One region of the Rhodococcus sp. Z13_19A genome, then DNA from elsewhere that is predicted to be linked to it. Evidence: riboswitches for the same ligand, from Rfam matches in the RefSeq annotation. Region 1 holds a riboswitch; each other region holds the start of a gene.
What was found. Region 1 has a riboswitch for S-adenosylmethionine ahead of AC3YNX_RS00840 (bifunctional o-acetylhomoserine/o-acetylserine sulfhydrylase). Riboswitches for the same ligand answer to the same signal wherever they lie in the genome.

Region 1 (5,387 bases):
TCTCCAGCGTCAGCGGGCCGAGGTCGACCGTCGTCAGCGCCCCGTCCGGACGAAGCGCCCCGGCAAGGGTGGCACCGGCCGGACGGGAGGCCGACGGGTGCTCGTCGTGCAGCAAGCTCACGCCTGTGCTGCTGCTTCGAACCCGGTCCGCAGGTCACCCAGGATGTCCTCGATACCTTCGATGCCGACCGCCAGGCGCACCAGGCCCGGCGTGACGCCTGCGGAGAGCTGCTCCTCCGGGGAGAGCTGGGCGTGCGTGGTGGAGGCCGGGTGGATGACCAGCGAGCGGACGTCGCCGATGTTGGCCACGTGGCTGTGCAGCTGCAGCGCGTTGACGAAGCGCTTGCCCGCCTCCACGCCACCGGCGATCTCGAAGGCCAGCACCGCGCCGGCACCCTTGGGCAGCAGCTTCTGGGCACGGTCGAACCACGGTGAGCTGGGCAGGCCGGCGTAGGCCACCGACTCCACGTCCTCGCGGGCGGAGAGGAACTCGGCCACCTGCTGGGCGTTGGCCACGTGCCGCTCCATGCGCAGGCTCAGCGTCTGCAGGCCCTGGTTGATCAGCCAGGCGTTGAACGGCGACAGCGCTGCACCCATGTCGCGGAGCAGCTGCACGCGCATCTTCAGCGCGTAGGCCGGGGCGCCCAGGTCGGCGAAGACCACGCCGTTGTAGCTGGGGTCGGGGGTGGTGAAGCCGGGGAAGCGGCCGCTGGTCCAGTCGAACGTGCCGCCGTCCACGACCGCGCCGGCGATGGTGGTGCCGGTGCCGCCCAGGTACTTGGTGGCCGAGTGCACCACCACGTCGGCGCCCAGGGCCAGCGGCTGGATCAGGAACGGGGTGGCGACGGTGTTGTCCACGATCAGCGGGATGCCCGCGGCGTGGGCGACCTCGGCCACGCCGGGGACGTCGAGGACGTCGTTGCGCGGGTTGGCGATGGTCTCGCCGAAGAGCGCCTTGGTGTTGGGCTGGATGGCGGCCCGCCACTCCTCGAGGTCGTCCGGGTCGCTGACGAAGGACACCTGCACGCCGAGCTTGGGCAGCGTCTGGGTGAACAGGTTGTAGGTGCCGCCGTAGAGGCTCGGGCTGGCCACCACGTGGTCACCGGACTCGGCGACGTTGAGCAGCGCGTAGGTGGTGGCGGCCTGGCCGGAGGCCACCAGCAGCGCGGCCACACCGCCCTCGAGGGCGGCCAGCCGCTGCTCCACCACGTCGTTGGTGGGGTTCATGATGCGGCTGTAGATGTTGCCCGGCTCGGCCAGGGCGAACAGCGCCGCCGCGTGGTCGGTGTCGCGGAAGGCGTAGGCGGTGGTCTGGTAGATCGGCAGCGCGACGGCTCCGGTGGTGGGGTCGGGGGCCTGGCCCGCGTGGATCTGCTTGGTCTCGAAGCTCCAGGAAGCAGCGGGATCGGAAGTCGTGGGGTCGCTCATCGGGTCAGTCAGCTCCAAGAAGGTGCGGGCGTCGTCCACGCCCGGTGGGGGAAGGGAAGCGCGGCCAGCGGGCCGCGGGCGATCTCCTGGGTGGTCAACAGTCGCTACACATGGCGAGACCTCCGACAGACGGGGGGCCAGTCGTGCGACGGGCCCGCGCTTGACGACCGGACGTTGCTCCGATCGACCCGGTCATCACCCGGGGCACCCCACCGCGGATGGAGGGTTGCCGTCCAGCAAGCCGGGGCTACGCGCTGGCACTCATGACCTGGCAGAGATGTTAGCGGAGCCGTCGTCTCGCGCGTAACAGGTGTGGGGTGGGCGGGGCTCAGCCCAGCAGGCCCTGCTCGCGGACGGTGTCGCGCTCCTCGGTGAGCTCGGCGACGGAGGCGTCGATCTTGCCGCGGGAGAAGTTGTCGATCTCCAGGCCCTGGACGATCTCGTAGCGCCCGCCCGAGCAGGTCACCGGGAAGGACGAGATGAGCCCCTCCGGGACGCCGTAGGAGCCGTCGGAGGGCACCGCCATGGACACCCAGTCGCCGGCCTGGGTGCCGTGCACCCAGTCGTGCACGTGGTCGATGCCGGCCGAGGCGGCCGAGGCGGCCGAGGACGACCCGCGGGCCTCGATGATGGCCGCGCCGCGCTTCTGCACGGTGGGCAGGAAGTCGCTCTCCAGCCACTGCTGGTCGTTGACCACATCGGCGGCGATCTTGCCGTCCACCTCGGCGTGGAACAGGTCGGGGTACTGGGTGGCGGAGTGGTTGCCCCAGATGGACATCTTGGCGATGTCCAGCACCGGGACGCCGGTCTTCTTGGCCAGCTGGGCGATGGCCCGGTTGTGGTCCAGCCGGGTCATCGCGGTGAACCGCTCGTCCGGCACGTCCGGGGCGTTGCTCATCGCGATGAGGGCGTTGGTGTTGGCGGGGTTGCCGATCACCAGCACCCGCAGGTCGTCGGCGGCGTTGTCGTTGAGCGCGCGGCCCTGCTTGGTGAAGATGGCGCCGTTGGCGGAGAGCAGGTCGCCGCGCTCCATGCCCTTGGTGCGCGGGCGCGAGCCCACCAGCATGGCCACGTTGACCCCGGCGAAGGACTCGTTGGCGTCGTCGGAGATGTCCACGCCGCGCAGCAGCGGGAAGGCGCAGTCCTCCAGCTCCATGGCCACGCCCTCGGCGGCGCCCACGGCGTCGGGGATCTCCAGCAGGCGCAGTGCCACAGGGGTGTCCGGGCCGAGCATGGCCCCGCTGGCGATGCGGAAGAGCAGCTGGTAGCCGATCTGGCCGGCGGCACCGGTGACGGCCACCTTCACGGGGGTGTTGCTCACGACTGGCTCCTCACGAGTTCAGCGCCGAGGGCGAGGAACGCTCTGGCACACCGATGGCGGGCAGGGCTCGACGCTAGCAACTGCGGAGGACCAACGGTGATCGTGACCACCAGGGTCGCGCTGCCTGAGCAGGGCCGGCGCAGTAGCGTGCCTGCTGAGGCTCACGGACCGTGTCAGCCCCCGTACCAGTACGCTCGTCTTGCTTGGGTCACGTCAATCGCACAGGTGCGTGAGGCCCGGCGAGGAGCGAGAGGAGAGACCCACCGCATGAGCAAGATCAAGGTTCAGGGCACCGTCGTCGAGCTCGACGGCGACGAGATGACCCGCATCATCTGGCAGTTCATCAAGGACAAGCTGATCCACCCGTACCTGGACATCGACCTGGAGTACTACGACCTGGGCATCGAGCACCGGGACGCCACGGACGACCAGGTGACCGTGGACGCGGCCAACGCCATCAAGAAGCACGGCGTCGGCGTCAAGTGCGCCACCATCACCCCCGACGAGGCGCGGGTGGAGGAGTTCGGCCTGAAGAAGATGTGGGTCTCGCCCAACGGCACCATCCGCAACATCCTCGGCGGCGTGGTCTTCCGTGAGCCGATCATCTGCAGCAACGTGCCGCGCCTGGTCCCGGGCTGGACCAAGCCGATCATCATCGGCCGCCACGCCCACGGCGACCAGTACAAGTCGACCAACTTCAAGGTCCCCGGGCCCGGCACCGTCACCATCACCTACACCCCCTCCGACGGCTCCGAGCCGATCGAGCACGAGGTGGTGCAGATGCCCGAGGACGGCGGCGTCGTCATGGGCATGTACAACTTCACCAAGTCCATCGAGGACTTCGCGCGGGCCTCGCTGTCCTACGGCCTGCAGCGGAACTACCCCGTGTACCTCTCCACCAAGAACACCATCCTCAAGGCCTACGACGGTGCGTTCAAGGACATCTTCCAGCGCATCTACGAGGACGAGTTCAAGGCTGACTTCGACAAGGCCGGGCTCACCTACGAGCACCGCCTGATCGACGACATGGTCGCCGCCGCCATGAAGTGGGAGGGCGGCTACGTCTGGGCCTGCAAGAACTACGACGGTGACGTGCAGTCGGACACCGTGGCCCAGGGCTTCGGCTCGCTCGGCCTGATGACCTCGGTGCTGATGACCCCGGACGGCAAGACCGTCGAGGCGGAGGCCGCGCACGGCACCGTCACCCGGCACTACCGCCAGCACCAGGCCGGCAAGGAGACCTCGACCAACCCGATCGCGTCGATCTTCGCCTGGACCGGTGGCCTCAAGCACCGCGGCAAGCTGGACAACACCCCCGAGGTCACCCAGTTCGCCGAGACCCTCGAGCGCGTCTGCGTCGAGACCGTCGAGAGCGGCAAGATGACCAAGGACCTGGCGCTGCTCATCTCCAAGGACGCGCCGTACCTGTCCACCGAGAAGTTCCTCGCCGCGCTGGACGAGAACCTCAGCGCCGCAATGCAGAAGTAGCCTCCGGCTACCTGCGCGGCTGACACGACCGCGGCCCGGTCCCGCCTCTGGCGTGGCCGGGCCGCGGTCGTGTCACCATGGCCTCCCGCACCACTTCTCCTCGCACCAGGCACTGTCCCACCCACAGAGAGGCGCCCACGATGGGTCTGACTCCGGACGAGGTTCGCGACGTCACCTTCGACCGCGCCCCGTGGGGGCAGCGGGGCTACCACGAACACGAGGTGGACGCCTTCCTCGACCACGTCTACGAGCAGCTGCTCCAGCTGCGGGCCCAGCACCGGCTGGAGCTGTCCCGCCTGGTGCAGGAGAACGACGAGCTGCGCGACCGAGTGGCCGAGCTGACCGGCGAGCCGCTGCCCCGGCGCCGCCAGCCCAGCGTCGAGCCGGCCACCCGCCAGCACTACGCTGCCTCCAGTGAGCGCCCCACCCCCGCCAAGCATCGCTAGCCCCCACCTGAGCGTCTCCAGCGTCAACGTCAACGGCGTCCGCGCCGCTGCCGGCAAGGGCCTGCTGGCCTGGCTGGCCGAGACCACGGTGGACGCGGTCTGCCTGCAGGAGACCCGCGCCGACGACACCCAGCTGCGCAAGGCCCTCGCCCCGGCGCTGGACGCCGGCTGGCACCTGGAGTCGGCCGAGCCGGCACTCAAGGGCCGCAACGGAGTCGCGGTGCTCACCCGCAGCCAGCCCAAGGCGGTACGGGTGGGCTTCGGTGCCCCGGAGTTCGAGGACTGCGGCCGCTACCTGGAGGTGGACCTGGCCACCGCGGACGGGGTCGTCACCGTGGCCAGCCTCTACCTGCCCTCCGGCGAGGTCGGCACCCCGCGGCAGGAGGAGAAGGAGCGGTTCATGGCCGACTTCGAGCCCTACCTGGCGAGCCTGGCCGACGGCGCTGCGGTGGTGTGTGGCGACTGGAACATCGCGCACACCGAGAGCGACCTGAAGAACTGGAAGGGCAACCGCAAGTCCTCCGGCTTCCTGCCGCACGAGCGGGAGTGGATGGACCGGGTGCTGTCCCCGGCGGGGGGCTGGGTGGACGTGGTGCGCGCGCAGCACCCCGGGGTGCCCGGCCCCTACACGTGGTGGTCCTACCGCGGCCGTGCCTTCGACAACGACGCCGGCTGGCGCATCGACTACCAGCTGGCCACCCGTG
Region 2 (5,387 bases), on a different contig from region 1:
GGACTCGGTGAAGGTCACTGCGATGCTCCAGGGGTTTGCTCGAGGTGGGCGTTGCCGCCAGCGGAAGCGGTCAGGACGTCCCGGCCACCCGCACACTCTGCCCTGTCCGCGGCCGGCTTGCGTCGGGCCGGTCCGGCAGCCGTCGGCCTCGGTCGCTGCGCGTGGACCATGGAGGGTGGGTCCTGCCGGTCGCGGCCGGTCACGACTCTCCGAAGAGCCACGCGCAGAGGAGAAGCCATGAAGGCCGTGCAGTACCGCAGCTTCGGTTCTCGCCCCGAGCTGGTCGACGTCGACGAGCCAACCCCCGCCTCCGGGGAGATCCTGCTCAAGATCACCGCGTCCGGGTTGTGCCACTCCGACGAGTTCGTCATGGCGTGGCCGCAGGAGACCTACCCCTATCCCATGCCGATGACGCTGGGCCACGAGCCCGCGGGCACCGTGGCCGCGCTCGGCGAGGGAGTGGAGGGCGCCGCCGTCGGTGATGCCGTCATCGTCTACGGCTGCTGGGGCTGCGGGGTGTGCGAGATGTGCGCCGAGGGCTACGAGAACCTCTGCCTCAACGGGATGACCTCACCGGGCCTCGGCCACGACGGGGCCATGGCGGAGTACATGGTCGTCGACTCCGTGCGCCACCTGGTGCCCATCGGCGACCTCGACCCGGTGCGTGCGGCCTCGCTCACCGACGCCGCGCTCACGCCCTACCAGGCGATCAAGAGCGTGCAGCACCAGCTGGTGGGCGGCTCCACGGTGGTGGTGATCGGCGCGGGTGGACTCGGCCACGTGGCCATCCAGCTGCTCCGCACGCTCACCGCCTCGCGGGTGGTGGCCCTGGACGTGGGTGAGGAGAAGCTGGCCTTCGCCCGGGAGCAGGGCGCGCACGAGGCCTTTCAGTCCAACCCCGAGGCGGCGGTGAAGATCCGCGAGCTCACCGGCGGTCGCGGCGCCAACGTGGTGCTGGACTTCGTGGGCGCCGACGTCACCGGGGAGCTGGCCGTGGCCTGCGCCGGGGTGGCGTCGTCGGTGGTGGTCGTGGGGGCCGGCAACGGCGGCGCCAAGATCGGTCTCACCAGTGCGCCGTACAACATCTCGGTGTCCACCTCGCTGTGGGGCCGGCGCAAGGAGCTGATGGAGCTGGTGGAGATGGCCCGGCGGGGCCAGATCCAGATCCACACCACCACCTACGGCATCGACCAGGCGCCACAGGCCTATGAGGACCTGCGCGCGGGCTCGATCACCGGCCGCGCCGTGGTGGTCCCCTAGACCGCCCAGCCGCAGCGCCCAGCGCACCGCTCGTGCCAGTACTACAGTCAAGCAAGGTGATTGAGCGGAATGAGTTAGCGTGCCCCAGCGCGCCTGTCAACTAGCTAGCCCGATATGTCCACGTGATGCCCTACCATGCACAGTGCCCCTGGCCCAGTGCCGTGACCAGCGCCGAGCTTCCGAAGGAGAGGTCCACTCCATGGCTGTGCCCACGGACGGTAACGATCGGACTCCTACTGCGGTACACCGGGAGGCGGAGAAGTTCAGCACCGTGATGGGCGAGCTTGCCCGAACGCTGCACCGTGACCACGGCAGCGAGGACGACACCTTGGACGCGGTGCTCACCGCGGCGCTCTCGTCTGTGGTCGGCGCCGAGCACGGAACCATCAGCACAGTCGTGGACCGCAAGGTCGTGCTGCCCAAGGCGACGACCGACGAGCTGGCCCGGCGAATGGACGAGATGCAGACGGAGCTGGGCGAGGGACCCTGCCTCACCGCGATCTACGAGCAAGAGACCCTGCACATCGCCGACCTCGCCGACGAGGACCGGTGGCCGGCCTTCGTGGCGGCCGGCCGCGCGGCCGGAATCGCCTCGATGCTGTGCTTCCAGCTCTACGTCGAGGGTGACAACCTCGGAGTGCTCAACCTGTACTCCTCGCAGCCGTCTGCGTTCACCGAGGAGTCGATCGCGACCGGCCTGATCTTCGCGACCCATGCTGCGGTGGCCATCGCCGGTGCGCGCCAGGAGCGCACGCTCACCAACGCGCTGGTCAACCGCGACATCATCGGCCAGGCCAAGGGGGTCGTGATGGAGCGGTTCACGCTGGACGCCCAGGCTGCCTTCGACCTCATCTCGCGGCTGTCCCAGGAGCAGAACGTGAAGCTGCACATCATCGCCGCTCGGATCGTCGCCGACGCCACCAAGAGCGCCGACTCCTCCTAGCCCGGCTGGCTGGGGCTCACATGTCGCGGTAGCGCTTCGCCTGGGCCAGCAGCTCGCGCAGCTGCCCGGCGGTCGCCTGACGCGCCCGGGGTGTCTGGCTCTCGGCCGTGGTGTCGAAGTAGGCGGCGTAGGCGGGGGTGTCGCGCTGGTAGCGCCAGCCCTCGGCGAGCGGGCCGGCGTCCAGGGCGTCGTAGCCCAGCTGGTCGAGCAGCTCGGTGACGGTCTGCTTGGCCCCGGCGTCATCGCCGGCGATGGCCAGCGCGCTGCGCCCGGGGTTGCCGGCGGGGCGGGCCAACGTGCCGATGAAGTCGAAGTAGATGTTGTTGAACGCTTTGACCACCTGTGAGTCGGGCAGGTGCGCCTGGAGCAGCTCGGAGACGGTGGTGGACTCGTCGTCCAGCTCAGCGATCTGCCCGTCCCGCTGCGGGTAGTAGTTGTTGGTGTCGATGACGACCTTGCCGCGCAGCGGCTCCACCGGCACCTGCTGGTAGCTCTTGAGCGGGACGGTGACCACCACGAGGTCGCCGGCCGCGGCGGCCTCCTCCGGGGTGGCCGCGCAGGCCCCGGGGCCGAAGGTGCCGACCAGGTCCTGCAGCGTCTCCGGGCCGCGACTGTTGCTGAGCACCACGTCGTAGCCGCGCGTGAGAGCCAGTCGCGCGAGGTTGCTGCCGATGTTGCCGCTGCCGATGAAACCGATGGTCGTCATGGTGCGGACAACTCGGCGCGGAGAACAGGTATTCCCCGCTCAGGCCGGTGGGAAGGTCAGCGCCAGACCATGGCGTACCCACCAGCGAGCAGCACACAGCCCACGACGAAGGTGCTCACCCGGCCGGTGAGTGCTCGGGTCGCCACGCCGGTGCTGGCGTCTCGCCAGTAGCGGTGACCGCGGCCCGGCCCACGATCCTTCACTGCGAGAACACGCTTCTCCACGAGGTGCCAGCTCGCGGCAGCGCACCCGGCGGCGACCGCGAGGGTCAGCAGCGAGAAGGGCAGGTAGCCCCACCGGTGCACGCCGAGGTAGGCCAACACCTGCGCGACGACGAACCCGTAGAGATAGATGCCGTAGGAGTAGTCGTTCGTTGCACCCACCTTGCGGAGCGCAGCGGGAAGGCGTGCCGCGAGCCACATCAGGAAGTAGGCCAGGGCGGGGTAGCCGAGCAGACCGAACCAGCCCAGAAGCACGGTGAGCACCACCGTCGCTCCACAGACCGCGGCCAGACGGTCGTCGAGCGGGATGCGCTTGGAGTACAGCGCGAGACAGGCGCCGTACAAGAAGATCAGCGGCAGCGTGACGTGGTAGCGGTCGCCGAAGTACGAGCCGAGCACGTGCGCGTGGGCGGGAAGCTCCGTGCGGATCACCTGCATGGCGAGGAAGACCGCGGTGAGCAGCGGCACCAGGAACTTCGCCCGGCCCAGGGCCCCGAACAGCACGAACACGCCAATGATGAGGTAACACGTCCACTCGTAGGTCAGCGTCCACACCGACCCGTTGAAGACCGACATGTGCACCGTGTCCCCGTAGGGCGTCGTCCCCGCAAAGATGTCGTAGATGCCCCACGTGTTGATGGTGAGGTCCCAGTTCGCCTTCAGGTAGGTGGCAGGGCCACCGTCAGCTCTCTGGAAGTAGCTGGCCAGGTCGTGGCCATCTCGAATCCAGATCAGCGGGCCCACGACCAGTGCGCTGACCAGCAGCACACCCCAGAAGGCCGGCAAGATGCGCAGCGCCCGGTGCCAGAGGTACCGCACGATGTCGCTTCCGGCACCGCTCTTGGTGATCAGGTAGCCACTGATGGCGAAGAACCCGAGCACGGCCATGGCGCCGAGGTTGTCCTGACCGCGGCTCCACCGCAGCATCGGGTCCTCCCCCCCGCCGAGGGGGAAGGCGTGGGAGAAGATGACCAACGAGGCGAGAACCAGCCGGATGATGCCGAGCGAGTTGTCGTGTCCGCCCAAGCCCTCGCTGAGCGATGTCCGTCGTTTGCCGGACGCCAGCTCCAGCGCATCGGTCTTGACGGGACTCATCTCGGAGACTGGCACCCGGGCAGCGTAGTGCCCAGACCGTGGCGCCCGAATGACCAGTTGGGCACCGCCACTCGTGTCGCCGACAGCGACCTCTCCAGCCTGGCGTGCATCGTCACGAGTCGCCACTGCGGCGAGCGTCGAGGGCGACCCGTTGTGTCGGCGATCGGCAGTACAGTCCAGCCCGTTCCCGAGTGACAGCGTCAAGCCCTGCGGCTGGCTGTCCAGCAACCCTCTCCCCCGGGGTGCTTCCGCAGGAAGAACAGGGCCGCGCACCCGGCGCGGCCAAGGATGGATCGGAGATGACGGCGATGCGCAACGTCGAGCTGCCAGGCGTGGGACCGTGCCGGACGTACCGCAGCGGACACCAGCCACACTGGATCATGGCGCGGCAGTACCGCTCGCGTGGCCGCTGGGCGACGGTGGTGGGCTTCGACGGCGACCACGTGCTCATCGAGTGCCGCGACGGCTCGCTGCTGCGGTGGTGGCACCACCACCCCTGGCGGCTGCGCGCCGCCGTGGGGACGCACGGGCCGGCCGTGAAGATCGTGCGCGCAGGCACGGTGCTGCAGTGTGCGGGGCTGTGGTTCCCCTGCAGCAGCGACGGCCCCACGCCGTGCCTGCTGGAGCCACCCGGCGCCACCGAGCCGGTGTCGGCGCTGGTTGATCCCGGCGCGACCGAGCTGCAGCTCGTCACCCTCGACGGCGTCGCGGTCACACGCTGGTGGGCCTGAGCCAACCGCTAGTCGGGAGGGTCGACACCGGCCAGGCGCAGCTCCTCGATGTCGAGCCGCGCCTGCACCCGGCGCGCCACGGTGTCGTCGATGACGCCGTCGCGGCGCAGCTGGTTCAGCACCTCCCGCTTGCGCTCCATCAGCGCGAGCCGCAGCCGCGTGTACTCCTCGTTGTGGGTGCGTGGCGCGTCGCGGGCGACGGCGAGCGCGGCCACGGCGTCGGCACTGTTGGGCGACTCCTGGGCGGACGCCTCGAACACCTCGCTGTCGCGGTCCGCCTGCTCCGCGGGCACCGGAGTCGTGGCGTCGACCAGGCGCAGGTGCTCCTCGTAGTCGCGGATCAGTCGCACCCGCACCTCCTCGCTGGTGCCGTGCTCGTCGGCCAGGGCGGGCAGGGCGGCCACGGCGGTGGTGGTGATCGCGTGCTCGGC
Region 3 (5,387 bases), on a different contig from region 1:
GTCAGCCGGCAGGTGGACGTGGTGCACCTGCTGATGCCGATGGCCGTGCAGCTGCGCTACTCGGTGGGCTCCAGCGCACGCATCCTCGGCTGGAACCACACCAACGGCTCCGCGCTGACGGTGGCGCCGCACGTCACCGAGCTGGGCCAGCTGGCGGGGGAGCAGGTGGCCATCCCGTTCTGGTGGTCCATCCACAACATCGCCATCCAGCAGCTCTTCCGGGCCAACGGCCTGCGTCCGGTGATCCGCCAGTCCGCGTCCCGCTCCGCCGGCACCGTCGAGCTGATCGTGATGAGCCCGTCGGACATGGTGCCCGCGCTGGCCGCCGGCTCCATCGCGGCCTTCACCGTGGCCGACCCGTTCAACGCCGCGGCCGAGGCCAGGAAGATCGGGCGCATCCACCGCTTCGTCGGCGACGTATGGCGCGACCACGCCTGCTGCGCGCTGCTGGTGCACGCCGACCTCATCGACCGTGCCCCCGCCGGGGTGCAGACGCTCACCGACTCCGTGCTCGCCGCCCAGCTGCGCATCGACGGCGGGCGCCAGGCCACCGCCGGGGAGCTCTCCGCGGGCAAGTACCTGCCGCAGCCGCTGCCGGCGATCACCAAGGCGCTGACCTATCCGGCCGACAAGTACGACCTGCGCCACCCCGGCTGGCAGCCGCAGCGGCTCGGTTTCCAGCCCTTCCCGTTCCCCAGCTTCACGCAGGCGCTGGTGGAGGCCATGCACGACACCGTGGTGGACGGCGACACCGGCTTCCTCGACCGGGTGGACGCCGCGGCGGTGCACGGCGAGCTGGTGGACGACCGCTTCGTGCGGCAGAGCATCACCCGGCACGGCGGTCCCGCCGCGTTCGGCCTGCCCGAGACCCTCACCCGTACCGAGGAAGTGGATCCCACGTGAGCACCAAGCAGCCTGCCCGTCCGAGGTGGAGCGCGTGCTGGCCGCCCGCGGCCGCGATCGCCGTGGCCGTGGCCGTGTGGTGGCTGCTCACCACGGTGGTCGCCGGCAGCACGTCGCTGGTGCGCGAGTTCGCCCCGCAGCACGTCGTGCCGGCGCTGGTGGAGCTGTTCGACCGCGGGGTGCTGCTGCCCGACGTCGGGGTCAGCGTGTGGCGGCTGCTCGTCGGCCTGCTCGTCGCCACGGTGATCGGCATCCCGCTGGGCCTGCTGATCGGGCTCAACGTCCGCTTCGAGCGCGCCTCGATGCCCGTGGTGCAGTTCCTGCGGATGATCTCGCCGCTGTCCTGGGCGCCCATCGCGGTGGCCCTGTTCGGCATCGGCCACCAACCGGTGTTCTTCCTCATTGCCGCCGCTGCGGTGTGGCCGATCGTCATCAACACCGCCGCAGGCGTGCGCGCCGTGGACCCCGGGCACCTGCTGGTGGCCCGCTCGCTGGGCGCCACTCGGTGGGAGCAGCTCACCGCCGTGGTGCTGCCGGCGATCCGCGACCACGTGCGCACCGGGCTGCGGGTGGGCCTGGGCATCGCCTGGATCGTGCTGGTGCCGGCGGAGATGCTGGGGGTGCGCTCCGGGCTGGGCTACCAGATCCTCAACGCCCGCGACCAGCTCGCCTACGACCAGGTGATGGCCGTGATCGTGGTGATCGGCGTGCTCGGCTTCGTGCTCGACTGGGCGGCCCGGCGGCTGCTGGACACCAGCCGCCGCAGCACCACCACCACAGCCGCCGCGCAGCAGGGAGTGCTCACCGGAGCCTGACCCTGAGCCGGTGCTGCCGTCAGCTGGCGAACGCCGCGGCGCTGGTGGTGAGCGCGGCCCCGGCAGCCTGCATCTCGGTGCGCGCGGCCGCCCCCAGCTCGGCGGTCACCGGCACCGTCAGGTCGCGCAGCAGCCGGACGCCGAAGCCGTGGCCCAGCGCGTCGAGCACGGTGGCCCGCACGCAGTGGCTCTCGGCGATGCCCAGCACGTCCAGGTCGGTGACGCCGGCCGCGCGCAGCACCTGCAGCGCTGGTCGCCCGTCCGGGTCGGCGCCGTCGAAGAGGGAGTACGCCGCCTCGTGCGCACCCTTGCGCACCCGCACGTCGATGGCGGTGTCGGCCAGCGCGGGGTGCAGCTCGGCGTTGGCGGTGCCGGCCAGGCCGTGCGGGGGCCAGGTGTCGACGAAGTCGGGCTCGGTGGAGAAGTGGTGGCCGGGATCGACGTGGTAGTCCTGGCTGGACACCACCAGGTGGTAGCGGTCGCCGTGCTCGGCGAGGAACTGCGCGCTGCGGACGCAGACGTCGTTGCCGCCGTCCACCGCCAGCTCCCCGCCCTCGCAGAACGTCGGCTGAGCGTCCACGACGAGGCAGGCCCGGACGGTGCTCATTGGTCGTCTCCTCGTGCTCAGGGCCAGTGCCGCCCACCCTAGGTCGCCCGGGCCGCGGTGTCGGCTCAGCACCGTCGCTCGGTGGCCGATGGGGGAGGTGGCGGTGCGCCCGGAGCAGGGCGGCCGAGACAGCTACGGAGACCCCACATGACGCTGACCGTTCCTCGCCTCCGCGGGCTCGCGCTGGCCGGTGCCACCACGGCGCTGCTGATGGCCTCCGGTGCCGCGGTGGCCTCGTCGGCACCCGCGCCCGTGGCGCCGGACCCGGCGCCGGTCACCACCACCGGGGCCGCCTCGGTCAGCTACGACGGCTACGCGCTGCACCACAACCCGGACGGGTCGGTGATCCGCTGGAACCCCTGCGAGCCGATCCCGTACCAGGTCAACCCGCGCAACGGCGGTCCCACGGCCGAGGCTGACGTGGCGGCGGCCGTGGACATCGTGCGCCGGGAGTCCGGGCTGAACCTGGTGTACACCGGCACCACCGACGTGGTTCCGCAGCGCGGCCACGGCTTCGACGGCACGCCGGCCCACCCCAGGACCCCGCTGGTGATCGCCTGGGCGGCGCCGGGGACGGGTCCGGGCACGTCCAGCCTGCTCAACGGCATGGGCGGCGCCGCGGGCGTCGGCGGCGTCACCACCTGGTCGTACACCCCGCCGGGTGCCGCGCAGGCGACCCCGTGGCAGGTGGTGTCCGGGTTCGTGGTGCTCGACAGCCGCACGTACCCGCAGCTGGCACCCGGGTTCGGGCCGGCCGCGTCGTCCACCCGGGGCCGGCTGGTGCTGCACGAGCTGGGCCACGCCATCGGCCTGGACCACACCAGCACGCCGGGCCAGGTGATGAACCCGACCGTGAGCGGTGCCGCCACCCCAGGGTTCGCCGCGGGCGACCGCAAGGGCCTGGAGCGGGTGGGCCGGGCCGCGGGCGGACTGGACGGCGCGCCCTGCGCGGGCGAGCCGGCACCGCCGGTGGTGGCCCCCGCGCCGTCGAACCCGTGGCTGGACTTCTGGAGCTGGCTGGTGGCGTTGTTCCTCAGCTTCTTCCGCTGACCGGGTGCTGCTGACCGGGTGTTGCTGCTGGCGGGGGCTGAGCAGCAGCACCTGGTAGCGGTTAGCGACGGTCTGCGGCGCGCTTGGTGGTACTTGCAGACGGCCCATCCACGGCGCGGAGGGCCTTGACAGTGCGGCGCACGCGGCGCGGGGTGCTGGCCCGGCGCTGCAACCCGGCCGAGGCCGAGGTGCGCCAGCCGCTGCAGTACCGCATCGTCGCGCTCACCCAGGGACCGCCGCGTCCTGACGAGGTGCTCATCGCCGGTCCTCCTCACCACCCCGAGCGGGGTATGAGCTCAAGAATGCCCTGTTCAGGGCGGTGCAGCGGCCATTGATCGCCGGGATGTGACCGGTTGCACCCCGGGGTGCGGCCCACCGACAGGTCTCAGGCGTCAACCTCCGGCTCGTCGGTGAGCACCGTGCGGTCGGCGACGGGCAGCCCGTCCTCCAGCCGGTAGAACGTCATCTCGGTGAGCCGGGGGGAGTAGGCGTGGATGCTCACCGCCGGTTCGTCCCGCTCGTTGCGCACGTCGTGGATCACGCCGGTGGTGACGGTGCGCAGCCCGCCCACCCCCAGCCGGTCGGCGTGCAGCCCACCGCGGCCGTCCGGGCGAACCTCGGTGATGGTGCCCTGCACCACGGTCAGCGCGGCGCTGGCCAGCCCGTGGCTGTGCAGGTCGGTGCTCTGCGTCCTGGTCCAGGTGAGCAGCCAGACGTCCACCCCGGCCGGTGACTCCAGCCGGGACCAGCAGCGCTCCCGGGTGGAGAAGCGCACCTGGTCGTGCCACCGGTGTGGCTGGGCGGCGATGCCCCGCACCAGGGTGGCCAGGCGCAGCGTGGTGGGGGTCTCGGTCGCCGCCGCAGCGGCGGGGCGGGGCAGCAGGGTGGTGGTCACGGCGTTCTCGTTCCGCTCAGGGACCCCAGAGAGCCCGAGGCAGCGTGCGTCACTCGGGGGTCCGCGCTTGCTCCGACACCTCGCCGGAGCCTGGTCCTCACCCGGGGCACCCCACCGCGGAGGAGGGTTGCCGGCCAGCGAGCCGGGGCTTGACGCTGGCACTCATGACCTGCCACCAATAGTCGACCGGACCGGTCAACTTTGTCAAGCGGTTTCCGCCGGGCCCGCAGCGCAGAGGTCCAGGCGGGCTAGGACGACTGGTAGGCCTGGGCGACGAGCGCGGTCGCCACGTCGCGGAGCTTGCGGTTGGCATCCTGGGAGACCTTGGACAGCAGCCGGAAGGCCTCGTCGGGGCTGCACCGGCGCTCGCCCATGATGATGCCCTTGGCCTGCTCGATCACCGCGCGGGACTCCATGGCCGCCTGCATCTGCTCGGCCAGGTTCGTGGTGGCCGTGTAGAGGCTGGCGTTGCGCACGGCCACCGCGGCGTAGCCGGCGAAGTGCTCGGCCAGCTCGCGGCTGTGCTCGTCGAAGGCGCCGACCACCCGGGCGTAGATGTTCAGCGCGCCCACCGTCGTGTCCTGCACGGGCAGCGGTACCGACAGCGAGCTCAGCCCGCCGTTGCGCGCGGCGAAGGGGGTGTACTCAGGCCACCGCTGCTCTGCCTGCATGTCCGGGATGTGCAGCGTCTCTCCGGTGGTGGCCGCCTGCAGGCACGGACCCTGCCCCGTGGAGTACTGCCGCTCGTCCAGCGTGCACGCGAGCTCGCCCGTCGCGGCCGGTGTGGTGGGGTCCGACCCGTCCACCATGGTCACCGACACCTCGTCGGCGCCGGGAATCTCCTGCCGGGCCAGCTGGACCACCTGGGCGAACACCTCGTCGAGCGGCTTCTCGCCCACCACGATCCGGGTGAGCTCGTGGATCGCGGCGATGAGCTCGCGCGCGGGGCCCGGGCGGGGCACCCCCGCAGCGCCAGCCTGGTTCACGCTCGGTGCTGGACGCCCAGCGGCGCTGGGTGTGTCACTCATGGTTGTGCTCCCGTTTGCGGCCGCACAGGCGGCCATCCACGAGGATGCAGCGGGCGCGCGGCCACGGAACACCCTCAGCGACAAGGGTG

Region 2: linked by a shared signal. The riboswitch ahead of AC3YNX_RS15690 (hypothetical protein) and the one ahead of AC3YNX_RS00840 (bifunctional o-acetylhomoserine/o-acetylserine sulfhydrylase) in region 1 are both predicted to bind S-adenosylmethionine.
Region 3: linked by a shared signal. The riboswitch ahead of AC3YNX_RS15895 (cysteine dioxygenase) and the one ahead of AC3YNX_RS00840 (bifunctional o-acetylhomoserine/o-acetylserine sulfhydrylase) in region 1 are both predicted to bind S-adenosylmethionine.

What each region holds. Positions count from the first base shown of each region.
Region 1 is NZ_JBYUNN010000001.1:165,978-171,364, reverse strand. Features, by position in the region: gene metX (homoserine O-acetyltransferase MetX) at 1-37, opposite strand, end outside; gene AC3YNX_RS00840 (bifunctional o-acetylhomoserine/o-acetylserine sulfhydrylase) at 118-1,428, opposite strand; SAM riboswitch class IV at 1,580-1,697, opposite strand; gene AC3YNX_RS00835 (malate dehydrogenase) at 1,757-2,749, opposite strand; gene AC3YNX_RS00830 (NADP-dependent isocitrate dehydrogenase) at 3,017-4,237, shown strand; gene AC3YNX_RS00825 (DivIVA domain-containing protein) at 4,378-4,683, shown strand; gene AC3YNX_RS00820 (exodeoxyribonuclease III) at 4,652-5,387, shown strand, end outside.
Region 2 is NZ_JBYUNN010000004.1:154,715-160,101, reverse strand. Features, by position in the region: gene AC3YNX_RS15715 (MFS transporter) at 1-18, opposite strand, end outside; gene AC3YNX_RS15710 (NAD(P)-dependent alcohol dehydrogenase) at 238-1,260, shown strand; gene AC3YNX_RS15705 (GAF and ANTAR domain-containing protein) at 1,535-2,203, shown strand; gene AC3YNX_RS15700 (NADPH-dependent F420 reductase) at 2,220-2,909, opposite strand; gene AC3YNX_RS15695 (acyltransferase family protein) at 2,966-4,240, opposite strand; SAM riboswitch class IV at 4,409-4,520, shown strand; gene AC3YNX_RS15690 (hypothetical protein) at 4,525-4,956, shown strand; gene AC3YNX_RS15685 (Na+/H+ antiporter) at 4,965-5,387, opposite strand, start outside.
Region 3 is NZ_JBYUNN010000004.1:195,481-200,867, forward strand. Features, by position in the region: gene AC3YNX_RS15875 (ABC transporter substrate-binding protein) at 1-903, shown strand, start outside; gene AC3YNX_RS15880 (ABC transporter permease) at 900-1,718, shown strand; gene AC3YNX_RS15885 (isochorismatase family protein) at 1,738-2,325, opposite strand; gene AC3YNX_RS15890 (matrixin family metalloprotease) at 2,473-3,375, shown strand; gene AC3YNX_RS15895 (cysteine dioxygenase) at 3,761-4,270, opposite strand; SAM riboswitch class IV at 4,329-4,440, opposite strand; gene AC3YNX_RS15900 (GAF and ANTAR domain-containing protein) at 4,519-5,298, opposite strand.